DNA from 3 places in the Arthrobacter sp. BC5 genome. Region 2 is predicted to be linked to each of the others. Evidence: predicted binding sites of a transcription regulator. Region 2 holds the regulator's gene; each other region holds the start of a gene.
The links. The regulator LexA, encoded in region 2, represses DNA repair genes until DNA is damaged. The targets are predictions, from matches to a motif close to TCGAACANNTGTTCGA.

Region 1: a site for LexA is predicted at 8,775-8,790, ahead of ruvA (Holliday junction branch migration protein RuvA). Genes of this name have one in related genera too.
Region 3: a site for LexA is predicted at 4,477-4,492, ahead of AC1MFI_RS08815 (DUF222 domain-containing protein). Genes of this name have one in related genera too.

Annotation. Positions count from the first base shown of each region.
Region 1 is NZ_CM155273.1:3,262,306-3,272,677, forward strand. Features, by position in the region: gene AC1MFI_RS15350 (DUF349 domain-containing protein) at 1-81, shown strand, start outside; gene AC1MFI_RS15355 (hypothetical protein) at 182-832, shown strand; gene AC1MFI_RS15360 (RelA/SpoT family protein) at 858-3,275, opposite strand; gene secF (protein translocase subunit SecF) at 3,446-4,444, opposite strand; gene secD (protein translocase subunit SecD) at 4,441-6,201, opposite strand; gene yajC (preprotein translocase subunit YajC) at 6,294-6,869, opposite strand; gene ruvB (Holliday junction branch migration DNA helicase RuvB) at 6,981-8,096, opposite strand; gene ruvA (Holliday junction branch migration protein RuvA) at 8,093-8,722, opposite strand; gene ruvC (crossover junction endodeoxyribonuclease RuvC) at 8,904-9,476, opposite strand; gene AC1MFI_RS15395 (YebC/PmpR family DNA-binding transcriptional regulator) at 9,525-10,283, opposite strand; gene pdxT (pyridoxal 5'-phosphate synthase glutaminase subunit PdxT) at 10,286-10,372, opposite strand, start outside.
Region 2 is NZ_CM155273.1:3,584,277-3,594,648, forward strand. Features, by position in the region: gene infC (translation initiation factor IF-3) at 1-965, opposite strand, end outside; gene AC1MFI_RS16760 (DUF1844 domain-containing protein) at 1,305-1,757, shown strand; gene AC1MFI_RS16765 (MFS transporter) at 1,920-3,230, opposite strand; gene AC1MFI_RS16770 (SseB family protein) at 3,259-4,113, opposite strand; gene priA (bifunctional 1-(5-phosphoribosyl)-5-((5-phosphoribosylamino)methylideneamino)imidazole-4-carboxamide isomerase/phosphoribosylanthranilate isomerase PriA) at 4,110-4,868, opposite strand; gene AC1MFI_RS16780 (hypothetical protein) at 4,930-5,088, opposite strand; gene hisH (imidazole glycerol phosphate synthase subunit HisH) at 5,093-5,731, opposite strand; gene hisB (imidazoleglycerol-phosphate dehydratase HisB) at 5,728-6,345, opposite strand; gene AC1MFI_RS16795 (histidinol-phosphate transaminase) at 6,491-7,585, opposite strand; gene AC1MFI_RS16800 (LysM peptidoglycan-binding domain-containing protein) at 7,692-8,132, opposite strand; gene lexA (transcriptional repressor LexA) at 8,514-9,227, shown strand; gene AC1MFI_RS16810 (ATP-dependent DNA helicase) at 9,338-10,372, opposite strand, start outside.
Region 3 is NZ_CM155273.1:1,893,094-1,903,465, reverse strand. Features, by position in the region: gene AC1MFI_RS08830 (hypothetical protein) at 1-196, shown strand, start outside; gene asd (aspartate-semialdehyde dehydrogenase) at 253-1,392, shown strand; gene AC1MFI_RS08820 (hypothetical protein) at 1,960-2,388, shown strand; gene AC1MFI_RS08815 (DUF222 domain-containing protein) at 2,695-4,464, opposite strand; gene AC1MFI_RS08810 (UDP-N-acetylmuramate dehydrogenase) at 4,755-5,846, opposite strand; gene AC1MFI_RS08805 (MaoC family dehydratase) at 5,843-6,283, opposite strand; gene AC1MFI_RS08800 (FAS1-like dehydratase domain-containing protein) at 6,286-6,735, opposite strand; gene AC1MFI_RS08795 (hypothetical protein) at 6,813-7,043, opposite strand; gene AC1MFI_RS08790 (DUF2797 domain-containing protein) at 7,078-8,025, opposite strand; gene AC1MFI_RS08785 (pyridoxamine 5'-phosphate oxidase family protein) at 8,217-8,639, shown strand; gene AC1MFI_RS08780 (ATP-dependent DNA ligase) at 8,646-9,716, opposite strand; gene AC1MFI_RS08775 (type 1 glutamine amidotransferase domain-containing protein) at 9,766-10,332, opposite strand.

The sequences.
Region 1 (10,372 bases), 320 kb from region 2:
ATCGCTTCAGCGAAGGAAGCCCTCGCGGCGCGCGAACAATGGCTCGAGATGCTGCAGAGGTCCGCGCAGGACTTCTCCTGACAGCAGGCCGCCACGGGCGGCACCCGGGCCCTCCGGCACCGTTGTCCACATCGGCCGCCGGAGGGCTTTTCCGTGGCCGGCACGATGGGATGCTGGGGCAATGCCTCCCCTGGACAGCGCCCATGCCGCAGCCCCTCCCGAACGCATCGTCGGCGGGGCGCGGAATCCCGTGACATCCACGGGCGGCGCTCTGTTCCATGCGGGCGAGATCTTCACCTCGGCCGAGCTCCAGGCCATGCGGCTCGACGGGCTAGTGCACCTGGTCATCGGCGATTCCTACCTCCGCAGCGACTTCCGGGAGGATCCCGCGACGAGGTCGCAGGCCGCCGCCCGCAGCGTCCCCTCCTCCATCCGCCCGCGGGTCGCGCTGGGACGCTCCTGCGCGGCCTGGATCTACGGCTGCGCCCGGCCACCCGTGCTGATCAGCCTCGTGACGGACCACCGCCGGCGCACCACGGCCCTGCCGCCCTTCACGCCCGCCGTCATGCACCAGGTGGCGCTGGGCCCGTTCGACGTCAACCTGGTGGGTGGCGTGTCCGTGACGACCCCGCTCCGGACGGCACTGGACATCGCGGTCCACGGAGAGGACGGCGACGCCGTCGCCATCCTCCGCGCGATCGGCCGGGCGGCGGAGCTCGGCTGCCCGCTGCGGCTCGTCGAAGCAGCGCTCATGAACACCTCGCGCGTGCCGGGCAAGACGCGTGCACTGACGCGGCTGCGCACGGCACAGCAGCCGGGAGGCAGGACGTGACCGCGCGGCGTGTCAGGGGCTCGCCTCAGGGGCGGCGCTGGGAGCCCGTGGTCCGGTAGACGTCGAACACGCCGTCGATCCGGCGGACGGCGCTGAGGATGTGGTTCAGGTACTTCGGGTCACCCATCTCGAACGCGAACCGTGACATCGCAACGCGGTCCGAGGAGGTGTTCACATTGGCCGCCAGGATGTTCACGTGGTTCTCGGCGAGCACGCTCGTCACGTCCGAGAGGAGGCTCTTGCGGTCGAGGGCCTCCACCTGGATCTCCACGAGGAACACGCTCGACTGCGTCGGGGCCCAGTCCACGGGGACGATCCGGTCCGGCTGGTCTCGCAGCTCCTGCACGTTGCGGCAGTCGCTCCGGTGCACGGAGACGCCCGAGCCGCGCGTCACGAACCCGATGATCGGATCCGGTGGCACCGGCGTGCAGCAGCGGGCCAGCTTGACCCAGACATCACCGACGCCGCGGACCGTGACGCCCGAGTCGGAGAACTTGGGGCGGCGCGGCTGGGTAGCCACGGCCGTCTCCGCGATGTTCTCCTCGGCGCCCTCGTGGCCGCCCATGAGCGCCACGAGGTGCTCGATGACGTTCTGCGCGGACGTGTGGCCGTCTCCTACCGCAGCGTAGAGGGCCGAGATGTCCTGGTGGCGGAGTTCCTGGGCGACGGTCAGCAGCGCACTGTGCGTCATCATGCGCTGCAGGGGCAGGTTCTGCTTGCGCATCGCGCGCGTCAGCAGCTCCTTGCCCTTGTCGATCGCCTCCTCGCGGCGCTCCTTCGTGAACCACTGGCGGATCTTGTTACGGGCACGGGGGGACTTGACGAAGCCCTGCCAGTCCTGGCTGGGTCCGGCACCCTCGGCCTTGGAGGTGAAGATCTCCACCCAGTCACCGTGGTTGAGCTCGCTGTTGAGCGGCACGAGTTTGCCGTTGACCCTCGCACCGATGGTCCTGTGGCCCACCTCGGTGTGCACGGCGTAGGCGAAGTCCACCGGCGTGGAACCCGCCGGCAGTGCCATGACCTCGCCCTTGGGCGTGAAGACGAAGACCTCGCGCGCGTTGATCTCGAACCGCAGGGAGTCGAGGAACTCGTCAGGGTCGGAGGTCTCCTGCTGCCAGTCCACGAGGCTCCGCAGCCAGCCCATGTCCCCGTTGTCGGAGGCCTCGAGCTGCCTGCCGCCGTTCTTGTACTTCCAGTGCGCGGCGACACCGTACTCGGCGCGGCGGTGCATGTCGTGCGTCCGGATCTGGATCTCCACCGGCTTCCCGCCCGGGCCGATCACCGTGGTGTGCAGCGACTGGTACATGTTGAACTTCGGCATGGCGATGTAGTCCTTGAACCGCCCCGGCAGGGGGTTCCACCGCGAATGCAGCGAACCGAGGGTCGCGTAGCAGTCACGCACACTGTCCACCAGCACGCGCACACCCATCAGGTCATGGATGTCGTCGAAGTCCTTACCCCGCACGATCATCTTCTGGTAGATGGAGTAGTAGTGCTTCGGGCGCCCCGTGATCGTCGCCTTGATCTTCACGGCGCGCAGGTCCTCTTCGATCTGGTTGCGGACCAGGCTGAGGTGCTTCTCGCGTTCCGGGGTCCTGTCCCCCACCATCCGCACGATCTCCTCGTACACCTTGGGATGCAGGGCCGCGAAGGACAGGTCCTCGAGCTCCCACTTGATGGTGTTCATGCCCAGCCGGTGCGCGAGGGGCGCGAAGATCTCGAGGGTCTCCCGCGCCTTCTTCGCCGAGGACGCAGGCGAGACGAAGCGCCACGTGCGGGCGTTGTGGAGGCGGTCTGCCAGTTTGATGACGAGCACGCGGATGTCCTTGGCCATCGCGACAACCATCTTGCGGACGGTCTCGGCCTGCGCCGCGTCCCCGAAGGACACCTTGTCGAGCTTCGTGACGCCGTCCACGAGCATTGCGACCTCGGGGCCGAAGTCACGCTTCAACTCCTCGAGCGTGTACGAGGTGTCCTCGACGGTGTCGTGGAGGAGTGCCGCGGCGAGGGTCGTGCCCGTCATGCCCAGCTCGGCGAGGATGGTGGCGACGGCCACGGGGTGCGTGATGTACGGATCGCCGCTCTTGCGCGTCTGGCCCTCGTGGCTCCGCTCGGCCACGAGGTAGGCACGCTGGATGAGGTCGAGGTCTTCCTTGGGGTTGTTCACCCGTACCGTGCGGAGCAGTGGCTCCAGGACCGGGGAGTAGCCGGATGAGCCACGGCCCGTGAGGCGGGCGATACGGGCCCGCGTCCGGCCGCGCCGTCCGGGGGCCACCTGGTCGGCGCTCGTCGCCGACGGCGCGGAGGTCGGCGAAGCAGGTTGCACGAGTCCGCGGGACGGAGCCGGCCGCGGCGCACCGCCGGTGAACGGACGGGACGCGCCCGGCGCCTCGGCACCCTGGTCGTCCCCGGTCCGTACCGCGGGATTCACCGCTTCAGCCATGTACAGTCCCTCAATCTCGATCCCGGAACCCGAAAGGATTCAAGATGCCACAGGTAGCGCGACAACTCCAATTCTAGCCGCGCCGCGAACAGCTCAGCCGCAGGAGGCCCGGAGGGCTTCCTGCGGCTGAAGGGCGGCGCCGGTGTCCTCGCGCCGGACGGACCCGGCTGTCAGGCGGACGCCGCTTCGAGCGCTCGCCGGTCCAGGACCTTCTTCTCCTGCTTCTTCAGGTCCGGCTCATTGAGCCGCAGCGCCGCATACAAAGGCGCGGCGATGAAGATGGTGCCGAGGGTGCCCAGGATGATGCCGATGAACAGGGCCAGCGAGAGATCCTGCAGCGTGCCCGCTCCGAGCAGGAACGCACCGATGAACAGGATCGAGGCGACCGGCAGGATCGCCACCACCGACGTGTTGATCGACCGCACGAGCGTCTGGTTCACGGCGAGGTTCACCTGCTCCGCGAACGTCCGCCTGGTCGTGGTGGTGATGTCCGCCGTATTCTCACGGATCTTGTCGAAGACCACCACGGTGTCGTACAGCGCGTAGCTGAGGATCGTCAGGAATCCGATGATCGCCGACGGCGTGACCTCGAATCCGCTGAGCGAGTACAAACCTGCGGTGACCACCATGACGACGACGAGCGCGGCCATCGCCGCGAGGGACATCTTCCAGGTACGGAAGTAGATGGCCATCAGGATCGCGGCCAGGAGGACGAACACACCGAACCCGATCAGGGCCTGACGGCTCACGTCCTCCCCCCACGTCGGCCCGACGAAGCTCGAGGTCACCTGGTCCTCGCCCACTCCGTACCCGCTGATGAGGTTGTCACGCACGTTGAGTGTCTGGTCGTCCGACAACCGCTCCGTCTGCACGCGCATGGTGTCGCCGGCGATGTTGGTGACCCGCGGAACGGCGTCGGGCACGACGTCGGTCACTGCCGCCTCGCCGATCGCCACATCCGTGTTCTCGGTGGCGGAGACCGTGAACTCCGATCCGCCGCGGAAGTCGATACCGAGGTTAAAGCCGCCCTTGACCACCGGGATGATGATCGAGACCAGGAGGGCGATGCCCGCGATGAGGAACCAGAGGTTCCGCTTCTGGACGAAGGGGTAGGAGCGCTTCCCCGAGTACAGCTCGTTGCCGAACGTGGCAAAGCTTGTGCGGCTCATTCGTTGTTCTCCTTCTCGGAAGAACCGGCGCGCCCTACGGCGGAGGAACCGGTGCGCCCGGCGAGGGCCTTCTGCTGCTCCGCGCGGCGGCGCTCGGCGATGGTCAGACGCCGCTCGGCTTCCGCCGTCGCGCCCTTGTTCTTGGCCCGCGTGATGGCAACGGGCTTCTCGACCGGCTCGCGCAGTCTTCCGGCTCCGCGGTAGAGCGGAATGCCGCCGAGACGGCTCGGGTCGAGCCCGGACCACGGATGGCCTTCGCCGAAGAACTTCGTCTTCGCCAGCAGCCTGAGCACGGGGTGCGTGAACAGGAAGACGACCACGAGGTCGGCGATGGCGGTCAGGCCGAGCGTGAACGCGAAGCCCCGGACGTTGCCGACGGCGACGAAGTAGAGGACGAGTGCGGCCAGGAGGTTCACGGCCTTGGAGGCGAGCACGGTGCGCTTGGCGCGGCGCCAGCCGTTCTCCACGGCCGAGATGAGGCCGCGCCCGTCACGCAGTTCATCGCGGATGCGTTCGAAGTAGACGATGAACGAGTCCGCCGTCTGGCCGATGGCGACGATGAGGCCTGCCACGCCCGCGAGCGAGAGGCGGTAGTTCTCCGTCCAGCCGAGGATGCAGATGGCGAGGTAGGTCAGGATCCCGGCGACCACCAGCGAGGCGATCGTCACCAGGCCCAGCAGGCGGTACTGGAACATCGAGTACACGGCGACCAGCAGGAGCCCGATGAGCCCGGCGATCAGGCCGAGCCGCAGCTGGTCCGCACCGAGGGTCGCCGAGATCTGCTGCTCGCTCTGGATCTCGAAGCTGATCGGCAGCGCACCGTACTTCAGCTGCTCCGACAGCGCCGCGGCCGACTCCTCCGTGAAGTTGCCGCTGATCTGGGGGTTGCCGTCGGCGATGACCGCGTTCGTGGTCGGCGCCGAGACGATCCTGCCGTCCAGCACGATGGCGAACTGGTTGCGAGGATCGCCGGTCCCGATCGCGTAGAGGCGCTCGGTCACCTCGCGGAAAGTCTCGGTGCCCTCGTCGTTGAAGTCGATGTTGACGGCCCAGGTGTTCAGCGCCTGGCCCTGCGGGCTGCGCTGCAGCCCGTAGCTCGCCGTCGAGATGTCCGTACCCGGGACCTCGACGGGTCCGAGGATGTACTTGCCCTGCGTGTCGGGCTCACAGGCGACCATCGGCTGGTCGGCCGGTGCAGGTTCCTCGGCAGGCTCGAGAGCAGCCGGATCGAGGCAGTCCAGGGCTTCGAACTGCTTGTACAGCTCGGGCGTGATCCAGTTCGGATCGCTGGCGTCCTGCGGCTCGGCGGCCGGCTTCGGCAGCTGGTCCTCCGGTGTCGGGGTGGTCGCCGCGGCTGCCTGGCCGGGCCCGCCGGCGAGGACCGGACGGAATTCCATCTGCGCCGAGGCCTGGATGAGGTCACGCGTCTGCGCGTCCGGCGTACCGGGCAGCGAGACGATGACGTTCTGGCCCGACTGCGTGTTGATCTCGGCTTCGGCGACACCGGAGCCGTCGACGCGCTGGCGGATGATCTCCACGGCCTGGTCGAGCTGTTCGGGGGTGATCTCGCTGCCGCCCTGGACCCTGGGAGCCAGGATCATCTGGGTTCCGCCCTCGAGGTCGAGGGCCAACCGGGGGCTCCAGCTCGCGGTGCTCCAGTAGGAGCCCGCCCCCAGCAGGATCGCGAGCAGTGCTGTCAATGCGCCCAGCCAGACTAGTGTCCGCTTGGCTGCCGTCCCGGGACCGGTACGAGGCATGGTGGGTGTCCTTATTCAATGGCTGTTCAGGTGCGCTGCCCGGGTGCGGGCGGATCGTAGGGCTCGGCCGAGCGGCAGCGCCCTACGGAATGCTAGTTCTCCGGGTTCGCTTTGGGGTCGTGGGAGCCGCGCGCGTCGCGGTTTTCCCGCGACGCCTCCCGGTTCAGCCGCTCCAGGGTCTCTTCCGGGCTCTCGACGCCCGAGGTGGTGCTCGAGGATCCCGCCGCGGTGGACCCTGCGGCGGGAGTGCGGTCGGCGCCGTCGATGGAGGAGACGTCGTCCGGCACCGTGGTGCCGTGGTGGGCGTCGGCGTCCAGGCGCGTAGCGGCGTCGTCCTCGGTATCAGCGGCGACGACGGGTTCCTGCTGGATGACCTTGGAGAGGGCCTGCGTGTGGACGGTCGCCAGGTTGCCGGGCGACAGTTCGAGCACTGCCTTGTTGTTCTCCTGGTCGATCGAGACGATCGTCCCGAAGAGTCCGAACTGCGTCATGACCTCGGTGCCCGGTTCCATGTTCGTCCGCATCTCCTTCACCTGCTGCTGCGCCTTCCGCTGCCGCCGGAACATGGTGAAGATCAGGAAGGCCAGCGCCAGCGGCAGAAGGAGGGAGAAGATATCGAAGCCCGGAGCTTCTCCGGACGCGGGCTGGGCGACTACATGTGCAAGCACTGGAAATTCCGTTCCTGGGAATGGGGCTGGGACTGGATGTGGGCGGCAGGACTGTGCCCCGGCACACATCGGAAGACTCCAGTGTAAAGGGGAAAGCTGGGCGTTCCCGCGTCAGGAGTCCGGCTGCGCCCAGCTGTCAAGGCCCGCTTCGGCGCCCAGCAGGTCCTCGGGTGCCACGGAGAAGAGGTCCTCGGGCATGGCCGCGGCGACGTTCTGGGGCATCTCGATGCCGAGGTGCTTCCACGCCGCCGCCGTCGCGATCCTTCCGCGCGGGGTCCGCCCGAGCATGCCCTCGCGGACCAGGTAGGGCTCGGCGACGGTCTCGACGGTCTCCGGTTCCTCCCCGACGGCGATCGCCAGCGTGGACAGACCGACGGGCCCGCCGTTGAACTTGGTGATGAGTGCGGTGAGCACGGAACGGTCCAGCCGGTCGAGGCCGCGGGCGTCCACCTCGTACATGTCGAGGGCCGCACTCGCGGACCGGGCGTCGATGAGGTCGATTCCGTGCACGAGCGCCCAGTCCCGGACGCGCCGCAGCAATCGGTTGGCGATACGGGGGGTGCCGCGTGAGCGGCCGGCGATCTCGGCGAAGGCGGCAGAGTTGACCTTCATGTCCATGAGCATGGCCGAGCGGCGGAGCACCAGTTCGAGCTCCCCGGTGGAATAGAACTCGAGGTGTCCGGTGAACCCGAACCGGTCCCGCAGCGGACCGGGCAGCAGGCCCGCGCGCGTCGTCGCTCCGACCAGCGTGAAGGGCGGCAGTTCCAGGGGGATCGCGGTGGCGCCGGGGCCCTTGCCGACGATGATGTCGACGCGGAAGTCCTCCATCGCCATGTAGAGCATCTCCTCGGCGGGCCGGGACATGCGGTGGATCTCGTCGAGGAACAGCACCTCGCCCTCGGTCAGGGAGGAGAGGATCGCCGCGAGGTCACCGGCGTGCTGGATGGCGGGGCCGGACGTGATGCGCAGCGGCGCGTTCATCTCCGCCGCGATGATCATGGCCAGCGTCGTCTTCCCGAGGCCCGGAGGACCGGACAGCAGGACGTGGTCGGCACTGCGTCCGCGCAGCCGAGAGGCCTCCAGCACGAGCGACAGTTGCCGCCGCACACGCTTCTGGCCCACGAAGTCGTCGAGGTTCTTCGGCCGGAGGGCTGCTTCCACCGCACGGTCCTCGGGATCGGCGGACGGGGCGACGAGCGGCGCCTCCTCGGGCTGCCCGTCCGTCATGATCCGACCCTCGTGCGGGCCGAGCTGCGGGCGCCGTCCTGGCCGAGCCGGCGCAGCGTGAGCTTGAGGATCTGGCCGACGTCGCCCGTGGCGGCGACCTCGGGCGCCTCGGCCACAGCGGCGTCGATGGCCGCGCCGGCGTCCTTCTCGGACCAGCCGAGGCCCATCATCGCCGTGAGTACCTGGCCCTGCCAGGTCTGCTTCGACACACCCGGCTTCGCCTCGAGCGGCACGAGCTTCCCGGCGAGCTCCAGCACGATCCGGCGCGCACCCTTCGGTCCGATGCCGGGCACCTTGCTGAAGGCCTTGTCGTCCCCCGAGGACGCCGCGACGCGGATGGCGTCGGGCGCGTGGACGGCCAGGACCGCGAGGGCCAGGCGGGGGCCCACCCCGCTGACCGCCAGGAGGGTCTCGAAGACCTCGCGCTGGTCCGCGTCCTCGAACCCGAAGAGCGTCATGGAGTCCTCACGGACGATCATGGCGGTGGCGACCGTTGCCTGCTCGCCCAGCCGGAGGCCGGCGAGGGTCTGCGGCGTCGCCTGCACCTGCATGCCGAAGCCGTTGACGTCGATAACGGCGGAGTGCAGGCCCACGTGGGTCACTGTTCCGCGCAGTGAACTGATCATGAAGGGCTCCAAGGGCACGTGCGGGAAGGGACGACCGGGCGGTCACCCGGTGTCGAACATACGTTCTATTGATCAACGGTACCGGCTCCCTCGGTCAGGAGCGAGGCGCCACACCGCGAACGGCCCGGCGTGACCGGTCGGCGCGGCGTGCGGAGGACCTCGCCATCACCCGTGCCCGGCGCTACCGGCGTCGGGCACGGGCCTCGGCCTCGGCCCAGATCCGCTGGGCCGGCGTGACGGAGCCGCCTGCGGCAGCGGCCGCTCCCTGCAGTCCCACTCCCCTGCGCCAGGCATGGGTGATCGCGAGGGCCAGGGCGTCGGCGGCGTCGGCGGGTCGAGGCGCCGTCTCCAGGCGCAGGATCTTCGTGACCATCTTCGTGACCGCGACCTTGTCCGCCTGCCCGTTGCCCGTGACGGCGGCCTTGACCTCGGTCGGCGTGTGGAGCGCTACTGGGATGCCACGGCGCGCGGCGGCCACGATGACGACCCCGGACGCCTGCGCGGTTCCCATGACGGTACTGATGTTGGTCCCGCTGAACACGCGCTCGACGGCGAGGGCCTGCGGTCTGTGCAGGTCCAGCCACGAGTCGACGGCCTCCGAGATGACCAGGAGCCGCTCGTCGAGGCTCCTGCCCGCCTCCGTCCCGACCACGCCGACGGCGACGAGCGTCGAGCGCCGGTTCGGCTCGATGTCGACGACGGCGAGCCCGCAGCGCGTCAGTCCCGGATCGACGCCCATCACGCGGTAGGTCACGGTGCTACCCGTTCCGGGCCGGCGACGAGGGCGTGGAGCGGTGCGATGTCAGTCGTCGTTCTCGAGCTCGCCCAGGACGTCGTCCGAGAGGTTGGCGTTCGAGTAGACGTTCTGGACGTCGTCGAGCTCCTCCAGGGCGTCCACGAGCTTGAGGAACTTGCGGCCGCCCTCGGCGTCGAGGTCCACCTGCATGGACGGCACGAACTCGACCTCGTCGGTCTCGTACTCGATGCCGCTCTCATCGAGCGCCGCCACCACGGCCCGGAGATCCTGCGGCTCGGAGATGATCTCGAAGGTGTCGGCCGATTCCTTGACCTCGTCCGCGCCGGCATCGAGGACGGACATGAGCAGTTCGTCCTCGGTGAGCCCGTTCTTCGGCAGGGTGACCACGCCCTTCCGCGCGAACAGGTACGCCACCGAACCGGGATCGGCGATGGTCCCGCCGTTGCGGCTGATCCCGAGGCGCACTTCGGACGCAGCGCGGTTCTTGTTGTCCGTGAGGCACTCGATCAGCAGGGCCGAGCCCTGGGGTCCGCGGGCCTCGTACATGATGGTCTGGTAGTCGACGGCCTCCCCGAGCAGGCCCGCGCCGCGCTTGACCGCCCGGTTGATGTTGTCGATGGGCACGGAGGTCTTCTTCGCCTTCGAGACGGCGAGCTCCAGACCGGGGTTACCGGCGACGTCGGCGCCACCGGCCCGCGCGGCGACCTCGATGTTCTTGATCAGCTTGGCGAAGGACTTCGCGCGCTTGGCGTCGATCGCGGCCTTCTTGTGCTTGGTTGTTGCCCACTTAGAGTGCCCCGACATGCTTACGCTTCTCCTCTGATCATCCGAATAAACAGTTCGTGGACCCGCCGCTCACCCGTGACTTCCGGGTGGAAACTCGTGGCCAGCAG
Region 2 (10,372 bases):
GGTGCCGCTGCTGCCGGACGGGGAGCCGGTGCCGCTGCGGGCCGCGGTGCCTGTGCAGCTGCCGGTCGTGGCGGCTGGGCTGCCGTCGCAGGCCTCGGTGCCGAAGCAGCCGGAGCCTGGCGGGAAGCCGCTGGGCGCTCCGTGGCGGGTCGCGACGACGTCGACCGCGGGGCCGATGACGTGCGGGCCGGCGCGGCCTTCGGCTCGGCCTGGGCGGCCGGAGCCTGAGCCGCTGCGGTCTCCACAGCAGGCGCCTCCGTTGCCGGGGGCTCCTGCGTCGGAGCCTCCGTCGCGGGTGCCGCCTCGACGGGAGCCTCCGGCTCACTCGTGATCGAGTAGCCCTCGGGCAGCAGGTCCGCGAGGGACTGCGTCAGGGGCGCGGTGCCCGCACGGGAGGTATCGACACGCTTGACCTCACCGCCGGCCTTCACGGCTTCGTTGGCGGCCTTCGCCTCGGCCCGCTGGGTCTCCCGGCGCGCCTCAGCCTTGGCTTCGGCCTTGTTCTTCGTCGGACCGATGACCATGACCATGTTGCGGCCGTCGATGCGCGGCGAGGACTCGACGATACCGACCTCGGCGACGTCCTCCGCGAACTTCTGGAGCAGGCGGATGCCCATCTCGGGACGCTGCTGCTCGCGGCCGCGGAACTGGATCATGGCCTTGACCTTGTCGCCGGCACCGAGGAAGCGCATCGCGTGTCCGCGCTTCGTCTCGTAGTCGTGCGTGTCGATCTTGAGGCGGAACCGGATCTCCTTGAGGACCGTATTGGTCTGGTTCTTCCGCGCCTCGCGCGCCTTGACGGCCGCTTCGTACTTGTACTTACCAAAATCCATGAGCTTGGCGACCGGAGGCTTGGCCTGCGGTGCTACCTCGACAAGATCCAGGTCGGACTCGGCGGCAAGTCGGAGCGCGTCCTCGATACGGACGATTCCTACCTGTTCGCCGGCAGGTCCGACCAACCGCACCTCGGGAACGCGGATACGATCGTTGATTCTTGGCTCGCTAATGTGTGACTCCTGTGGATTCTCAAACCGGAACCGCGTGCGAACGAAAGAAGGCCTCCCATTGCATGCGCAATCGAAGGCCTCGTCAACCGGTTCCGGATGGTCGGCGGAAGCGGGAGCTTCCTGCGCGCTCATCAGCAGGACCGACCAGGTGACCCGGCTACCTGCAATGCGACCGTGGGTCGCACCAGGCAAACGCGGGTGGGAGAGGACTCCGCTTGCAGACCGATCGCTCCCGCACTGCCCTGGAGGGGCACAGCGAGTAACTCCGACCGGTTGGTCTATGCCAAGCTTACCAGTATGAACACCCCACACGACAATCCGCAGGACGCCTCCGACGAGGGAGCGACGACAGCCTCCCGACGCAGCTTCGCCGACGAGCAGGAACACGGCGCCGCGCCCTCCGACACGGCGGAGCAGGACGTCCGCCAGCAGATGCGCGATATCTCCGAGGTGGCCGCCGTGGAGGTCATCGTGACCTCCGCGGTGCACCTCATGAGTGCTGCCGCCGTCAAGTGCGGCCTGGGCCACGAGGAGAACGCCGAGCAGCTCAAGGACCTCGACGAGGCACGCAAGCTGATCACGGCCCTGGCCGGCTTCGTCACGGCAGCAGCACCGGAGATCGGCTCGCAGCACGCCGGGCCCCTGCGCGACGGGCTCCGCTCCCTGCAGCTCGCGTTCCGCGAAGCCTCGATCATCCCTGACCCCCCGGGGAAGGGTCCCGGCGAGAAGTACACGGGCCCGGTCAACTGATCCGACGACACCCGGCCCTTCGGTCGAAGGGCCGGGGACGAGCCGCACCGGCCGGTGCGGCTCGTTCGCGTTTCGGGGTGTTCGCCGGTTGCCCCGCCGTCCCCGATCGCCGCCGCGCGGCTCGACGGCACCGGGTCGGTGCGGCAGTTCGCCGGCAGCCGGTCAGTACGGCTGGTTCGCCACCCGGGCTGCCTCCGCCGTCGCGGGGCGCCTGCCGAGGTTCCGGGCGGCGAAGCCCGCCGCCCCGATGACGGATGAGACGACGGCCACCGCGGTGAAGCCGCCCCACGGACCGGTGGCGTCGATGAGGACGCCGGCAAGGGGTGCCCCCAGCGCGACACCCGAGGTCAGGGCGGATCCGTACCAGCCCATCGCCTCTCCCCGGCGATCCTCCGCGACGAGGTCGGCGACCTTCTCGGAAGCCGCGGAGAGCACGGGGGCGCACAGCAGGCCCGCGGGAATCGACAGGAGTGCCAGTGAGAGCGTGCTGTCGGCGAAGGCCATCGGCAACGTCAGCAGCGCCATGCCGAGCAGGAGGAGCGACGGCGGGACGGGCCGGTGGAGCGCGCCGTAGAGGAGGCCTCCCACCACGGACGCCGCACACCACGCCACGAACACGAGGCCGAGCTGTCCCTCGTTGCCGGCGTGCTCGAGCGCGGCGACGATGCCGACCTCCGAGCCCGACAGCACCAGCCCCGCTCCCGCCGCAATGATCATCACGATCACCAGCGGAACCGTCAGCCATGGGAAGGCGCGCCGCACTCCCCGTCGGAGCAGCGAGCTGCTCCGCCGCCCCTGCTGGCCTGCGTCATGGGCCCCGATGAGGTCCGCTGCGGCCTCGCCGATCCCGGCGGGCGCGGCGGCCGGGACCGTTCCGGCGTCGGGCAGTTGCTCCGAGCGCGTCGGAGGGTTGAACCACATCAGGAAGAGACCGGCGGAGGCCGTGGCGAGCCCCACGAGCGTCAGTCCGAGCACGGTGGAGACCTGCGTCGCCAGGACCACGCCGACAGCCGGCCCGGCCATGAAGACGACCTCCGTGGAGATCGCATCGAGCGTGAAGGCCGTGCGCCGCCGGTCGCCCTCGACGAGGACGCCGAGCGCCTGGCGGATGACGGAGAACGCCGGAAGCGTGAAGAGTCCACCGACCAGCGCGGCGACCAGCAGCCACTGATACGGAAGGTGCGGCGCCACGGACCAGATGGCCGCTTCCGCGACGATGGACGGGATGAGCGCACGGCGCAGTCCTGCGGTGTCGATCCGCCGCCCCCGCCAGGGCGCGCCGACGGCGATCCCGATGGTCACGACCGCGGCGACGGCGCCGGCCTCGGCGTAGCCGCGGTCCAGCGTCTGGACCACGTGCAGGGTCAGCAGGACCCCTGCCGCGGAGTGCGGGAAGCGGGCGATCATCCCGACGAGCAGGAGCATCCGGACGGACCTGATGCGCAGGAGGTCCCGGTATACGGCGAAGTTCACGGACTGTCCTTCTCCGCCGGCGGCTCCGTCAGCGGGTGAGTTTGATGTCGAGCGAATCGACGCGTTCCACGAATTCAGTGAGGTCCAGGAGCCTGGCACGCAAGGCGGACACGATGTCCCGCACGGCCTGCGGAGGAAGTCCCCCGCGGAGCTGGAGATCCATGCGCAGCTCGGGGCCCGGTCCCCCACCGAAGGCAATGCTACCGTCGGCAGCCCGAGTGAGGACTCCCGCACCGGGCCTCAGCAGCACACCCAGGATGTCCTCCTGCCCGCGTGCGACCGCGTCGATGAGCGCGGCCAGTTCCTGGTCCTCGTAGGACGGCGTCCAGCTCGCCTGTTGGGCGAGGGCCCAGACGGCAGGACGCCGGAGGACGAAGGTCACCTCCGCACCGGGGTCGAGGACCATGAGCTCTGCCTGCTCCGCCGCCGCGGCGAGGGCGGCCCGTGCTGCGTAGGCGGCGACGGGCCGGGCGTCCGGGTGCCAGTGTGCCAGCGCCTGCGTCGACGAGAACACCGGCAGCGCCTTCCGTCCGTCCGGCGCCGTGAGGGTGACGAGCGCCATGTCGGCCTCCTTGTCGGCCTGCAGGCCGGATGCCGCGTCCCCGCCCTGGCTGAGCTGCGCGACGATCGGGATGAACACCCGTGCCGTCGTCAGCGCCGCGAAGACGGCCCGTTCGTGCGGGCCCGGCTGGCCCGACGCGCCGAGGAGCCCCGCCACCGCCGCAGCGAGCCGCGCGTCGGCCGAGCCGTCGTCGTCGTCGAACGCGTGCAGCGGGTTGGCCGGACCGGTAAGGTCCCGGCCCGCCCATGGCCGGCCGGCGGAGTCGGTGGTGTTGCCCGCCAGCGCCGCTGCGATGTGCGCGGGCAGCTGCCTGGCGGTCACGCGTCCGCGGCGGGAAGTCCTGCCACATCCAGCGCCTGGGGCAGGGTGAAGGCTCCGGCATACAGGGCCTTGCCGACGATCGCGCCCTCGAGACCGCTCGGCACGAGTTCGCGGAGGGCTGCGATGTCGTCGAGGCTGGAGATGCCGCCCGAGGCGACGACGGGACGGGAGGTCCTGGCCAGGACCTCCCTGAGCAGCGCGAGGTTCGGGCCCTTGAGCGTGCCGTCCTTCGTCACGTCCGTGACGACGTAGCGCGCGCAGCCGGCGTCCTCGAGGCGCTGCAGCACTTCCCACAGGTCGCCGCCGTCCTCCGTCCACCCCCGTGCCGCGAGGGTGGTGCCGCGGACGTCGAGCCCGACGGCGACGGCGTCGCCGTACCGGGCGATGGCCAGCTCGGTCCATTCCGGATTCTCCAGCGCTGCCGTGCCGAGGTTCACCCTGGTTGCTCCGAGTTCGAGGGCAGCGTCCAGCGATGCGTCGTCGCGGATCCCCCCGGAGAGCTCGACCTTGATGTCGAGGTGCTTGACCACGCGCTCGAGCAGGTCCCTGTTGGAGCCCCGGCCGAATGCTGCATCAAGATCCACCAGGTGCACCCACTCCGCGCCGTCCTCCTGCCAGGCGAGGGCCGCGTCGAGCGGATCGCCGTAGCTGGTCTCGCTGCCCGCTTCCCCCTGCACGAGCCGGACGGCCTGTCCGTCGGCGACATCGACGGCGGGAAGGAGCTGGAGGGTGGGTGATTCGGAGAAGGGACTCATGGTCTGCTTTCTTGCGGGCGGCGGAGGCCGGGATGGCGGGGCGGTCGGGAGGGTGGTCCGGCTATCCGCCGGAGAACGTGAACAGGTACGCGGCGAAGAGCGACAGACCGGCCAGCACGAGGAAGGCGATCCACACCCAGCGCGGGACCTTCTGGCTGCGGAGCGAGAACGCCCCGCCGATCAGGAGGCCGGCGACGCCCATGAGGACGACACTCAGCATCGGCTCACCGGAGGCCCTCGATCCAGTTCCGCAGGAGCTGAGCTCCGGCATCGCCGGACTTCTCGGGGTGGAACTGCGTGGCGCTGAGGGGGCCGTTCTCCACCGCCGCGATGAACGGACCACCGTGATCGGACCAGGTGACCTGCGGGGGCTTCATCGCCGGTTGGGTGACATCGAAGGACCAGTCCTGGACGCCGTACGAGTGCACGAAGTAGAAGCGCTCGTCGCGGATCCCGTCGAAGAGCACCGTGTCCTCGGGCGGCTGGACGCTGTTCCAGCCCATGTGCGGCACGACCTCGGCCTTCAGCCGTTCGACCGTCCCCGGCCACTCGCCCATGCCCGGCGTGCGCACACCGTGCTCCACGCCCTCGTCGAACAGGACCTGCAGTCCGACGCAGATGCCCAGGACGGGACGACCGCCGGCCACGCGGCGTCCGATCATGCGGAGGGCGTCGACATCCTTGAGCCCCTTCATCACGGCGGCGAAGGCGCCGACGCCGGGCACGAGCAGGCCGTCGGCGTTCAGGACGTCAGCCGGCTTGGCGCTCAGCACCACCTCGGCGCCGACGTGTTCGAGCGCTCTCACCACGGAACGGACGTTGCCCGATCCGTAGTCCAGGACCGTGACGGTGCGCGGTGTCATAGTGCTCCCTTGGTGGACGGAATGCCGTCGACCCGCGGATCAGGCTCGACAGCGGCGCGCAGGGCCCGGGCAAGGGCCTTGAACTGGGCTTCGACGATGTGGTGCGGGTCCCGGCCCGCGATGACCGTGACGTGCAGGCAGATCTGGGCGTGCAGCGCCAGCGCCTCCAGCACGTGCCGGGTGAGGGATCCCGTGAAGTGGCCCCCGATGAGGTGGTACTCCTGCCCCGCGGGCTCGCCGCCGTGCACGAGGAACGGGCGCCCGGAGATGTCGACGACGGCGTTCGCGAGTGCCTCGTCCAGGGGAACCGTCGCCTCGCCGAAACGGCGGATGCCCGCCTTCGTTCCCAGCGCGAGGCGTAGCGCCTCGCCGATGGCGATGGCCGTGTCCTCGACGGTGTGGTGCACATCGATGTGTGTATCGCCCGAGGACCGGATGGTCAGGTCGATCAGCGAGTGCTTCGACAGCGCGGTGAGCATGTGGTCGTAGAACGGCACCGTGGTGTCGATCGAGGACACACCGGTTCCGTCGAGGTCGAGTTCCACGAGGACACTGGACTCGCTCGTGACGCGCTCGATGCGGGCCGTACGGCCGCGGGCGGCATCAACTGTCATTGCATTCCTTCTGTGCGCTGCCGGTCATCCGGGCGCGGTTCGACGTGGTGTCAGGCGGGCTGGAGGTGGTGCACGGCGCGGCGCCTCAGGCGTCGTGCGCTTCAATTCTAGGAGACGTTTCCAGAGGGCGGACCGTCCGCGGGAGCTAGAGCAGCTTCTCCAACGCGGAGAGGAACGCCGTCGTCTCCTCCTCTGTTCCCGCGGTCACCCGCAGGGAGCCCGGGATGCCGACGTCGCGGATGAGTACTCCCGCATCCAGCAGGCCCTCCCACACGCGGCGCGGATCCTCGAGTCCCGAGAAGAACACGAAGTTGGCGTCCGACGGCGCCGGTGAGAGGCCGAGGACCTCGAGTTCCCGCACGATGCGGTCCCGCTGCACCTTGATGGCCTCGACGTTCGAGAGCAGGGTGTCCGCGTGGGTCAGCGCTGCGTTGGCCGCCGCCTGGGTGATGGCGGAGAGGTGATACGGCAGGCGGACCAGCCGGAGGGCGTCCGTGACCTCCGGTGCGGCCGCAAGGTAGCCGATCCTCGCCCCGGCCAGGGCGAAGGCCTTGCTCATGGTGCGGGACACCAGCAGGCGGGGTCGGCCGGCCAGCAGCGTCAGGGCACTCGGCGTGTCCTTCTGCGCGAACTCTCCGTAGGCCTCGTCGACGATGATGATCGCGCGGGCGGCCTCTCCGGCCTCATAGGCGGCCTCGATGACATCGAGGCCGAGCGCCGTGCCGGTCGGGTTGTTGGGCGAGCAGAGGAACACCACGTTCGCGGCGGACTCGCGGACCGCACGGGCCGTTGCCCCGGGTGTCATGGCATAGGCTGCTCCCCGCTCCGCCGTGACATAGCGTGTTCCTGTTCCGCTGGCCAGCAGCGGGTACATGGAGTAGGTGGGCGGAAAGCCGATCGCCGTGCGCCCCGGCCCGCCGAAGGCCTGCAGGACCTGCTGCAACACTTCGTTCGAGCCATTCGCGGCCCACAGCTGATCCGCCGTCAGGCCGTGGCCGAGGTAGTCGGCGAGGTTCTTCCGCAGCTCGGTGAACTCGCGGTCCGGATAGCGGTTCAGGCCCTGGGTGGCAGCGGCAACCGCCTCGACGATGGCTGCGTGCACGTCGGCAGGAACGCCGTGCGTGTTCTCGTTCACGTTCAGCAGGATGGGCACATCCAGTTGCGGGGCACCATACGGGTGGAGCCCGACGAGGTCATCACGCAGGGGAAGGTTCGCAAGGGCGTCGACGGAGGATGGCACCCCTCCAGTTTAAGGGATGCGGACTTCAGCGGCTAATACCGGCGCCGGCCCCTGGCGGATCACGGGCCGAGCGGCGGATCGGCCCCGCGGCCGGCGCGCCTGTCGCCTAGCCCTCGGAGGGCACCGAGATACGCTGGCCGGCCTGGACGACGGAGGTGCCCAGGTTGTTGAGCTCGACCATCTCCGCCACGACGTCGCGCGGGTCCCGCTCCGGGGCGTACTGGACCGCGAGGTCCCACAGCGACTCCCCCGCGGCGATGTTCACCTCCAGCGTCTGCGAGGACGTCGGCGCGGACTCGCCCGCCTGCGCCTGCGATGTCAGGAATGCGCCGAGGAGGATCAGTGCTGCCACGCCCAGGGCGATCGGGAGACCGACCAGCAGCAGCCGGCCCCGCCGGGTGAGGGTCAGGGGGCGCTGGGTGCCCCGCTGCCCGTCGTCCGAAGGTACGGCGGCCTGCGGGAGGTCGCGGACGCTCCGAAGGTTCACCCTGGAACGGGCGGGCGTGAACGCCCGCAGCGCCGTGCTGCCGTGCAGTGCTTCAGCCATTGCGTATCCTCTTTCCCTTCGAACATCCGATGCGGGCCCGGGGCCTTTTTCGAACATACGTTCTATTTCGTGTCTGCCTATTTCTAGCACTGACGAACGACCGTTGTCGAGACTCGGTCGAACATATGTTTGATAACTGCCCCGGACTGTCCTAGCGTGAGCAGGAGAGTGCACCACCGGTGGAACCTGCTCCCAAGCGGCGGGCGAACCGTCGATGTACCCCAGACAACCACCCGCCACTGACATATCGGCTTCCGGCCCATCGGGAGCGGATCGGCGGACACGACGGGATCAGCGTCCCAGGCGAAAGGCACACCAGTGGCGGAACCAACCCCGGCAATCCGGCAGGAATCGAACACCGCCGCCGTTGCGGCCGATGCCGTGCCCATCTCTACGGGCCGCGGCCGTCCGCGCGGCCGTTCCGTGTCCAAAGGGCTGACCGCCCGCCAGCTGACGATCCTCGAGACGATCCAGCGCTCGATCGCCGACAAGGGGTATCCGCCCTCCATGCGTGAGATCGGTGACACCGTGGGGCTTGCGAGCCTGTCGAGCGTGACCCACCAGCTGTCGCAGCTCGAGCGGCTCGGATACCTTCGGCGCGATCCGAAGCGCCCCCGGGCCATGGAGGTACTGCTGCCGCTGACACTGGCCTCCGAGCAGTCCGCGGATACGCACGGTTCGTCGCCGGCCCGGAAGCCGGCGGAGCACCAGATCGCCGTCGACACCGCCCTGGTGCCGCTCGTGGGACGGATCGCCGCAGGCGGGCCCATCCTCGCGGACCAGGTCGTCGAGGACGTCATGCCCCTGCCACGGCAGCTCGTGGGCCACGGTGAGCTGTTCATGCTGAGGGTCTCGGGGGATTCCATGGTGGATGCCGCGATCTGCGACGGTGACTGGGTCGTCGTCCGCAAGCAGCAGAGTGCGCAGAACGGCGACATCGTGGCGGCGCTGCTCGATGACGAGGCGACCGTCAAGACCTTCCGGCAGCGCGACGGCCACACCTGGCTCCTGCCGCAGAACACCCGCTACGAGCCGATCCTCGGCGACCACGCCAGCATCATGGGCAAGGTCGTCTCGGTGATGCGCGCCCTGTAGCGCATACCGGTCCGACGGCCTGGCAGCCGATCCGGGCGACGGCCCTCTCGGCCGCGCCGCCCGGGGATCGCGACGCGCCCGGCGGATTCCCTGCCCGCCGGGCGGACGCGTCAGCGTCCCGAGAGCCGCTCGAGGATGCCCGTGACCGTGGCGCGGTCCGTCGTCGCCCAGAAGGGCGGGAGCGCGGCCCTGAGGAACCCGCCGTACCGGGCGTTGGCGAGCCGGCTGTCCAGGACGGCCACCACGCCCCTGTCCCCCGCCGCGCGGATGAGGCGACCAGCGCCCTGCGCCAGTCTCACCGCAGCATGCGTCGCCGAGACGCTCATGAATCCGTTGCCGCCGTTGCGGGCCACAGCCCTGGTCCGCGCCGTCATCAGTGGATCGTCCGGCCGCGGGAAGGGGATGCGGTCGATGACCACGAGCCGGCAGGACGAGCCGGGCACGTCCACCCCCTGCCACAGTGACATGGTGCCGAACAGGCACGTGTCCGGCTCCTCCGCGAACCGGGTCACGAGCGCGCTGAGGGACGAGTCCCCCTGGCACAGGATCTCGAAGTCGACCTTCGGGCGCAGCGCCTCCGCCGCCTCCTCGGCGGCCCGCTTCGACGAGAACAGTCCGAGCGCTCCCCCGCGGGAGGCCGTGAGCAGGGTCAGGAGCTCCGCCAGCTGCGCGTCGGACGTGCCCCGCTCGGGCTTCGGAAGGTCCTTCGCCACGTACAGGACCCCCTGCCGGGGGTAGTCGAACGGACTTCCCACGTCGACCCCGGTCCACGCGGGGGCGCCGGGACCACTGAGGCCCAGGGATCCCGCAACCGGTCCGAACTCGGAGCCGATGGCGAGCGTCGCCGAGGTCAGGATCACGGTGTGGTCCTCGAACAGTCCTTCCCGCAGGCGCCCGGCGACCGAGAGCGGTGCCACGTTCAGCGTCGCGGGCGAGCTCTCGTCCGGCTGTTCGTACCCCGCGCCGGGCGTGAAGGTACTGGGGCGCGAGGCCCAGACCACCTCGTTCAGCTCCGTGGCTGCCAGGATCCGCTCCGCGAGCTCGAAGACCAGGGCCACGCGGGACCGGGCGACCTGCCGGCCGCCGTCGACGTCGGCCTCGGACTTGCCCTCCGTCTTCGTGTCGGAGAGCGCAGCGCGCGCCGC
Region 3 (10,372 bases), 1.7 Mb from region 2:
GACTCTCGGCACCGTCGGCCTGATCGCGTCCCTCTACTTCAGGGACATACCGGATCCGCCGGCTTTCGTCTGGGTCATCCCCCTTCTGTTCCTCGGCGTGACCGCGCTGTTCACGCGGTACATGCTGATCGAGATCCGCGCCGACCGACTGCGCAGGGAACGCGGGTTGCCGACACCGTCGCGATCGCCCTATTAGGCCGGGCCGGGTCATAAAGATGAGCGGCTGGAGCGCCGCCGCCTAGACTGGACGGCATGACTTCAGCACCTGATAGCTCAGCCCTGCCGTCCGTCGGAATCGTCGGTTGGCGCGGGATGGTCGGCTCGGTCCTCATGCAGCGGCTCCAGGACGAGGGCGATTTCGCGCGCATCAACCCCGTCTTCTTCTCGACGTCGGCCGCCGGCGGTGCCGCGCCGTCGTTCGCCGAAGGCGCCGGCACGCTCCAGGACGCGTACGACGTCGAGACGCTCGCCAAGTTGCCGATCATCGTGACGGCGCAGGGCGGGGACTACACCGCCGAGGTCTACCCCAAGCTGCGCGACGCCGGCTGGGCCGGCCTCTGGCTCGACGCTGCGTCCACGCTGCGCATGGAGCAGGACAGCATCATCGTGCTCGACCCCGTCAACCGGTCCGCGATCGACGCCGGGCTCGCGAACGGCGTCCGCGACTTCATCGGCGGCAACTGCACCGTCTCCTGCATGCTCATGGGCCTCGGCGGGCTCTTCCGCAACGGGCTGGTGGAGTGGGGCACGTCGATGACCTACCAGGCGGCCTCCGGTGGCGGCGCCCGGCACATGCGGGAACTCCTCAACCAGTTCGGTGCGCTTCACGGCACGGTCGCCATGAACCTCGAGGACCCGGCCTCGGCGATCCTCGACATCGACCGGGCCATCCTCGCGAAGCAGCGGCACCCGAGCCTCGAGGCGAGCCAGTTCGGGGTACCTCTCGCCGGCTCGGTGATTCCCTGGATCGACAGTGACCTCGGGAACGGCCAGTCCAAGGAGGAGTGGAAGGCCGGAGCGGAGACGAACAAGATCCTCGGCACCGGCAGCCGCATCCCCTTCGACGGTTTGTGCGTCCGTGTGGGTGCCATGCGTTCGCACTCGCAGGCGCTGACCCTGAAGCTCACGCAGGACCTCCCCGTGAGTGAGATCGAGTCGATCATCGCGGCGGACAACGAGTGGGTCCGGGTCATCCCGAACACGAAGACCGACACCCTGGCGGGCCTGACGCCGGTCGCTGCCACGGGCTCACTGGACATCCCGGTGGGACGTATCCGCAAGCTCGAGATGGGCCCCGACTACATCAGCGCCTTCACGGTGGGCGACCAGCTGCTGTGGGGTGCGGCCGAGCCGCTGCGCCGGATGCTGATGATCGCAACGGGGAACCTCTAGGCCTCCACCGCTGCCAGCGGGCGCGGCACTCTGCGCGGCCACCTGGTAGATCAAGGCGATGACGACATCGCGGGGCCGCACGCTGCTGCCGTTGGACATCTGATCGAGGCGCAGGAACGCCTCACCGCTCTTCCGCACCGGTACCGACCCGGGTTGCTCGGGGTCGGGATGTCGTAGCGGTGGATGTGCAAGCTGTCGCGCCGGCTGGTCGAGAGCACGCGCTCCAGGGACTGGCGCATGGTCCGCGCGCAGAGCGTCCTCGGACTGCAGCGGGTTCTCGGGGTAGGACTCGAACGCCCGGTGCCGACGACGTCATGCATGCCGTACCGGTCGCCCCTGCCACTGCCGTGTTGACGTCCAGGATGACGACGTCCGTGCTCCGCCCTTCCACTCCCCTGTTCCGCCATTCCCGTCCTCCTCGCCCACGACCATCCCACCAGCGAGCCGGGCCGGCCACGTGCAGTCGGACGACCATCCGACGCGGCCAGTATTCCGGGCCTTCCGTCGGCACGTCCTGACTCGCCGCACGGCGGACAAAAGGTCGGTGCCCGGCGGAAGGATGTGCGCATGGACCCCGTGAACGCAGACACCATCCTCAAGCGCTTCTTTGCGTGCAGCGGCCACGTGCGGCACCCGGAGAGCCTCCTGCGCTACGAGCGGGTGCAGTGCCACCTCCGGGACTACCTTGAGCATGTCGCCGTCACCCGTCTCGCGACCGCTGACCGCGCGTTGCTCGAGCTGGAGCGACAGTTCGGCACGGCAGAGCCCTTCGTTCAGGTGATGGGTGCCCGGGAGCTGCTGCATGCCCTGCCGGACTTCCTTGCAGCCCCCCATCTCCTTCCCGACTTCCACGACCGTCTTGCCCAGATCAGCGTGGCCTCCCGCCTGGCGCAGTGGCTGTGCTCGCGGCGGCTCGTGCAGCGCGAGGACAGCTGGGGCGACGTCGTCCTCACGCGCGCCGCCGCTGAGCAGGCACGGCGCTCCGTCGCACTCTAGGAGGACTGCGCCGGGACGTTGGCACAGGTAGGTGAGTGAAGACGGGGCTGTCCGGTAGACGGTGTCCGGGGCCGGGTGGACCGCGCGTGGCCGTGCAAGGTGGGGCCCGTCGTCCTGCGCGACCTGTCGTGGTGCGAGACGTGTCATGGTGCGAGACCTGTCGTGGTGCGGGCTGGGCGGTGCTCAAAGGGGTCGACCTGTTCTGGCCGGGGCGATGAAGGCGGGCCGGAGCTTTTCACGCGGTGGTTCCGGGAGGGGCTGGTGTGTCCTGTCCCGTTCTGGCCTGTTCTGGCGTGTTCTGGCGTGTCATACCCGGGACTGCTGTGTTCCGGCGGGGTGGGTGGTTGGCGGTCTGGGGTGGTCGTGGGGTAGCTGCTGGTGTAGCTGGTCGTGGGGTACTTGTGGTTGGTACTGGTACTGGTGCTGGCGGGGTGTTGGGGGGTGGACGGTTCGTCCGGTCTGCCGGTAGGTGTTGATGCGTGGTTGGCCGGCCCGGCCTGGGTGTCCGGGTGCGTGGAACCGGGGGATGCCGTGGCGGGGTTCGACGGTCCAGGTGCCCTGGTGGATGAGGTGGTGGTGTCGTGAGCACAAGAGGACACCGTTGCCGATGCTGGTGGTGCCGCCCCGGGACCAGGGGGTCATGTGGTGGGCTTCGCACCAGGGCGCCGGGATGGTGCAGTCCGGGAAGGCGCAGCCCTTGTCCCTGGCGACCAGTGCCCGGCGCAGGTGCGGGGGGAAGAGGCGTCGGGTCCGTCCGACGTCCAGGACCTGTCCGGCGCCGCCGAGGACGACGGGGATGATGTCCGCGTCGCAGGCCAGTTTCCGGATGGTCCTGGCGCTGACCTGCCCGGCGAAGACCGCGTCTCCCGGGCGCTGGCCCGGCCGGAGGGTCCGACCGGTGAGGTCCTCGGTGAGGTCCTTGTAGTCGATGGTCACCATCACCTGGGGCCGGTGGCCGCCGGTGGCGGGAAGACCCTGCGTGCTGAGGGCGATCCTGCAGGCCGCGACGAGTCCCTCGAGCAACGCCTGAGCCCTCGTGGCCCCGCCCGCACCAAGAAGCCGACCCGAACCAGCACCCGCGACTGCACCCGATGCCGGGTCCGATCCTGAGCCTGGGTCCGATGCTGCACCCGATGCCGGGTCCGATGCGTCGACTGTCGCTGGTTCCGACCTGGTGGCACTGGTGGCACTGGTGGTGTTGGGGTGGGGTGGGAGGGTGCGGGGGTTGGCGGTGGCGTTCATGACGGTGGTGAGGTGTTCGAACTGTTCGTCGGTCGCGCCGATCTCCAGGACGTGCAGTCCGTGGCGGCGGCCCTTGAGGAAGACTCCCTGCCGTGCGTGGAGCACTTTGTCCGTGGGTTCCTGTCCGTCCTGGTCCAGCACTCCCTCCCAGCGTCGGGTCAGGACCCGGAGGATGTCCTCGTCGGACTCCACGGCCTGCCGGGTGAGGTGGTCCTCCATCGATTCGGTCTGCTCCGGGGTCGCGAAGGAGTGCACCCGCGCCAGGGCCTGGGCGATGATCGTCGCGGCCCGACCGCTGATCAGGCACCCCTCCATGGCCGCACCCAGGGTCTCCAGCCGGGCCGGGATCGCCGCACCGGTCGGGGACGGCCCGGGGAGCAGCGCCTCAGCAAGACCCAGCCGCCGTTTCGCCTCGCTCCGACTGATGCCCAGGGTCGCCCGCAGGAATTCCGCACAATCCCCGACTCCATCCCCAGCCCGCCCCGCCAACCCCGAAGACCCGGCACCCAAGGACATAGCGCTGGTGTTTGAGGAGGCCGTGTCCGAGGAGGCAGTGTCCGAGGAGGCGGTGTCCGAGGAGGCGGTGACGCGGGGTGCGGGCCCTGCTCCGGAGTGGTGTTCCTGGGCCAGGCGGGCGGCAAGGACCTGCAGATGGTCCACGATCCTCGAGGCCTGTTCGACATCGACGATGACCTGCAGCGCTTCCTGTCCGGACAGCATCCGGTGGTGCCCGCCCACGTCCCGGACGCACTCGGTGAGGGCAGCGCACGCCGCGCCCACCGCGTCCAGGGCACTGGAGGTCTGCGTGAAGCGCTCGAGCGGGGCGATGACCATACCCCGATTTTATCGAACATGTGTACTAACCACGAGGGAGACAGGGCATTGTGGAGGACAGGACAACACCCCTATCCACATACCCACGCCCACGGGGACTCCCTCGAAACCGCAGCCCGGCCGAACCCGCCAGGCACGGCCTCATGGCGCCCCTGTCCCCGCCCGACAGCCTCGGCTAGGGCAGCCCCCTGAAGGACGGGCCCCCTGCAGGACAGGCCCCTCGGCAGGGAATCAGGTCAACAGGTCCTGCAGGCTCGGAAGCGCCGATTGGTGGGACCCGGGGAAAAAGCTCAGAGCTTGCAGTTGATGAGCAGCGGCTCGGGTTCCAGGCGGATGCCGAAGGACCGTTCCACGCCGTCGCGCACCAGCCGGGCAACCGCCAGCAGGTCCGACGCCGAAGCGCCTCCCCTGTTGGTGACCGCGAGGGTGTGCTTGGTCGAGAGGGACGCACGCCCGCCCGCCGCAGCCCGGCCGTCGTCGTCTCCGAGGCCGAAGCCCTTGGAGAAACCGGCGTGTTCGATCAGCCAGGCCGCGCTGAGCTTCACCCGACCCTCCGTCCCGGACGGGTACCGGGGAGCGTCCTCCGGCAGGCCCTCCGCCACCTCCTGGGCGACGATGGGGTTGGTGAAGAAGGATCCTGTGCTCCAGGTGTCCGGATCGGGGGCGTCGAGCACCATGCCCTTGCCGGCCCGCAGCTTCAGCACCTCGCGGCGCACGTCGTTCACATATGCCCGCGCCCCCACGTCGATCCCGAGTGCCCGCGCGAGCTCCACGTACTGTATCGGCGTGCTCATGCGCCCCAGCCCCAGCTGGAACTCGACCGAGAGCACCACATAGCGCGGGGATCCGTCGACGGTGGTGCGCTTGAGGAGGGAGTCCCGGTAGCCGAACTTCAGTTCGAAATTGGTGAAGCTCCTGATGCTGTCCGTCTCTCGGTCGTACGTCCGCACCGTGGCGATGGTCCGGGACACGTCCGAGCCGTACGCACCTACGTTCTGGACGGGTGTGGCGCCCGTGGAACCGGGGATGCCCGAGAGTGCCTCGAGGCCCGAGAACGCATGCATCACCGTGTACCTGACGAGCTCGTCCCAGTCCTGGCCGGCCTGCACCTTGACCATGACGCCACCGCACGTGGCGTCGTCGTCGTCGACCGTGAAACCCGTCGAGGTGATGTGGACGACGGTCCCCTCGAAGCCGTCGTCCCCGATCAGCAGGTTGGATCCCCCGCTGAGGATCAGCAGCGGCTCACCAGCGGCATCGGCGGCGCGGACCGCCTCGACGATCTCCTGTTCGGTCGAGGCCTCCACGAGCGTGCGTGCGGGTCCTCCCACGCGCGCCGTGGTGAGGTCCGCGAGACGCGTACCGGTCAGGGGGGCCGTCATGGCAGCTTCACCACGGCCTGCGCCTTCACGAGGACCTTCTGCCCTGCGAACGTGACCGTGAGGTCGATACGCGCCGTCGATCGCCCGGTGTCGATCGCACCGACCACCCCGGTGACCTCCACGACCGCTCCGGGCTCGCCCGGCTGCGCCGTCGTGTCCTGGACGACCACGGGCTTGGTGAAGCGCGTCTGGTAGTCGACGACGGCGGCCGGGTCGCCGGCCCAGTCGGTCACGAGCTGGACGGCGGCCCCCATGGTGAACATCCCGTGGGCGATGACGCCGGGGAGACCGACGCCCTCCGCGAACGACTGGTTCCAGTGGATGGGGTTGAGGTCACCCGAGGCACCGGCATAGCGCACGAGGTCCTGGCGTGTGATGCCGATGGTGGTGGAGCCGATCTGCCGGCCCACCTCGAGGGTGGAAAGCGATACTGCCATGGCTACTGGTCCTCTCCGCGTACGAGGATGGACGACGTCGACGTGGCCGTCGGCACGCCGTCGACGGTCGAGATCTCGGCGCGCGTGGTGATCATCGCTCCCCCGCCCATGGCCCGCACGGAGTCCACGTGCAGTTCGGCGACGAGCTGGTCCCCGGCGATGATGGGGCGGTGGTGGATGAAGCGCTGGTCGGCGTGGACCACCCGGGTGAAGTCGATACCGGCACTCGGGTCGCTGATCAACCGGGCGTCGGCACGCTGGGCGACGATGATGGCGAAGGTCGGCGGGGCCACGAGGTCGGCATGGCCGAGGGAAACGGCGGCATCGACGTCGAAGTGCGCCGGGTGCGTGGCCTTCACGGCGCGGGCGAAGTCGCGGATGGCCTCCCGGCCCACGGAATAGGTCTCTCCTGCGAGGTAGCTGCGCCCCTGCAGGTCTGGGTCGATGGTCATGGATCCTCCGGTGGAAGCGGCGTGGGAGTAGGCGATGGATCGCGTGCGGTGTCGAGCGGCGAGGAACTGCGCGAGGCTCAGCGCCTGTCCTTCACGCGGCGTCGGACGTCGCGCGAGCGGACGACCAGGCCCGCGAGGTGGCACACCATGCCGACCACGATGATCGGGATGCCGGTGAGGACGAGGGAACGCTGGTCGGTGGCGGCACCGACCACCGCGACGAGGATGCCGATCGCCGTGGTCACGAGTGCGGAGACCACCAGCTTGCGGTAGAGATCCGAGCCGGTCTCCCAGGGCGTATTCAGCATGGTTCGATTCTACTGCCGGCCGCGGGGCGGTGAATCAGAAGAGTGCTTCCTGGACGGTCGGGACGGGAGTGCTGAAGTCGCCGAACCGCAGCCGCCGACCCTTGAGCTGCGCGAGATCGGCGACGAAGACGAGGTCCGTGCCGTCGATCGTGACCAGGGCCGACGGGCCGAGGACGGCGCGGAGACTGAATCCGTGCCGGCCGACCCCGAGGAACTCCGGGTAGGGCTGCAGACCGCTGTGCCCGAGGACGGCGGAGGTCGACGGCGGCGGCTCGAACTCCTCGTGCACCACCTCGAAGCCGTCGATCCCGAGCCCGCCCCCGAGCAGTCCCCGGACCGCCAGCGCGAAGCCGTCGTTGATGTGCTCGAGCTGCGCCGGGGGCAGCGGCGTGCACAGGGACGCCGCCTTCGTCGCGGATCTCACGGCCTGCTGCAGGCCGACGGTGCGGGTCACCTCGTCCTCCAGGATCCGGACCACCCGCCCGTCCTCGGCGAGCGCGACGAACTGGGCCGCCACCGCGCCCTGCTCCACGAGCCGTGCCCGCTTCCTGGGGTGCGAGGCCGTGCCCACCTTGGTCGAGCCGTCTGCGAAGGTCGCGACGTACAGCCAGTGGGGCTGGTCGAGGTAGCGCTTCAGCCCTGCGGGGGCTATGCCGGATCGGTGGATGTCATGCATGAAGCGCACGTCGTCCTGGGCGAAGCACCGCGCGCACTGGTAGCCGCGTTCCGCCGGCGACTGATCGGCGCACGGCGCCCACGTGCGGTCCTCGCGTCCGTGGACCCGATGAAAGCCGAGGCAGTACTTCCCCTCCGCCGTGACCTCGAAGGCGAGCCTCGTACCGGGCGCGAGCAGGACGTCGTGCCGCCCCTCGCCCTCCCGGCCGGGGCCTTCGGGTCCGTGCGGCGCCGGAACCGCCCGCAAGGACAGGGCAGGTCCCGAGGCGTGCCAGGTCACGCCGCTGCAGAGATAGGTGGGTCCCACCCGTCCAGCGTAGGGGCACCGACGACGACGGCGGGCTGGGACGGCACCGAAGGGGGTCCGCCCGCGTCGGCCCCTCCGCGCATTCAGGGTCGCCGGACCCTGTTGCCGGCCGTGGACGTCCGGCACACTGGTTCGCACCACTCCGCGTTCCACCGAGAGGCCGGACGCCTGACGACCAGGAGGACACCGCCATGGAAAGTGACGAACGACCCGGGACAGTCCTGTCCGACGACGAGTCGTGGGACGTGCTGAAACGCTGTCGGTACGGGCGCCTCGCCATGAGCGTGCTGGGCGAGCCGGACATCTATCCGATCAACTTCGTGGCGCACGACGGGTCGCTGTTCATGCGGACGAATCCGGGCACGAAGCTGGCCGAACTGACGGTGAACGAGCGGGTCGCCTTCGAGGTGGACGAGGTGACCGATGACGAGGCCTGGAGCGTGGTGCTCAAGGGCACGGCGAGGGTGATCGTGTCGCAGTCCGAGGTGGACGAGGCGGACAAGCTACCGCTCACCCCCTGGATCCCGACGCGGAAATACACGTACGTCCAGATCACGCCAACACACATCCACGGCCGCCACTTCGAGTTGGGCGAAGAGCCGGAACGCTACTGACGGTGGTCAGGTGGGAGGGCCTGCGCCGCCCGCCAGCACGCGGCTGAGGTCGTACGCCGCCGGGATGTCGAGCTGGTCGAAGGTGCAGGACTGCGGCTCGCGGTCCGGCCTCCACCGTTCGAACTGGACGGTGTGGCGGAAGCGGTCGCCCTCCATCTGGTCGTACCGCACCTCGACCACGCGGCGTGGGTGCAGCCGGATGTAGGACACGTCCCTGGCCGAGGCGAAGCGGTTGCGGTCGGTCGCACCGAGTTCGGCATCGCCGTCGTCGTTGCGCATCACATCGGCATCCAGTTCGTCCACGAGTTCGAGCCTGCGCTTGTCGGAGAACGCCGAGACGCCCCCGACGTTCCGCAGCTCGCCGTCGTCGTCGTACAGGCCGAGCAGCAGGGAGCCCACGCCCTGGCCGGACTTGTGCACCCTGTAGCCGAGCAGCACGGTATCGGCGCTGCGATGGTGCTTGACCTTGAGCATGCGCCGCTTGTTGGGCTCGTAGCCCGCCGCGAGGGGCTTCGCGACGACGCCGTCGAGCCCGGCCCCCTCGAACTCCACGAGCCAGCGCCGGGCGAGCTCGACGTCGTCCGTGACCTGCGACAGGTGGACCGGCGCGGAGAAGGCCTCCCCGATGCCCTCGAGCGCCATCCTGCGCTCGCTGAAAGGCATGCCGGTGAGGTCGTTGTCGTCGATCGCGAGGAGATCGAAGGCCACGTACGACGACGGCGTCTGCCCGGCCAGGAGCCGTATCCTGCTCTCGGCCGGGTGGATGCGCTGCGACAGCGCCTCCCAGTCCAGCCTCTCCGCGCCTGGCTCGCCCTGCCGTGCCACGATCTCCCCGTCGAGGACGCAGCGCTCCGGGAGATTCTCGAGCAGGGCGTGCACGAGCTCCGGGAAGTACCGCGTGAGCATCTTCGAACCCCGGCTCCCGATCTCGCAGGAGCCGTCCTCGATCCTCACGATCGCCCGGAAGCCGTCCCACTTGGGCTCGTACACGAGCCCACCGGGAACGCTGTCGGGTTCGGGCACGGAGTCAACGGCCTTCGCCAGCATCGGCTGGACGGGGAACGGCAGGTCGGTCATGTCCCGATCCTGTCGCACGGGACCGGCGCTTGGCTACGCGTCGCCGTGATTACGCAGTCTGCCCCTCGTGCGGGCCTTCCTCGATCTCCTCGAGGAGCTTGTCGTTGAAGGCGTCGAGATCATCGGGGTTGCGGCTCGTCACCAGCCCCTGGTCCACCACCACTTCCTCGTCACTCCAGTTGGCGCCGGCGTTCCTCAGGTCGGTGGCGAGCGTGTGGTAGGACGTCAGGTCGCGTCCGCTGACCACTCCTGCCTCGATCAGCAGCCATGGGCCGTGGCAGATCGACGCCACGGGCTTGTGCTGCTCGAAGAATGCCCGGGTGAAGGCCTGGGCGTCCCTGTCGACGCGCAGGAAGTCGGCATTGACCACGCCGCCCGGCAGGACCAGGGCGTCGTAGTCATCGGCCTTCGCCTCGGACACCGCCAGGTCCACCTGGAACGTGTCGCCCTTGTCCATGCCGTCGAAACCCTGCAGCGTCCCGGTCTTGGGTGAGACCAGCGTGGGGACGCCGCCCGCCTCCTCGACCGCCTTCCAGGGGCTCGTGAGCTCGATCTGCTCCACCCCGTCCGTGAGCAGGAACGCGACCTTCTTGCCTGAGATGTTGTGTTCGGACATGCTGTTCTCCCTTGCGTAGAGCGTGGCTGTCGTACGGTTT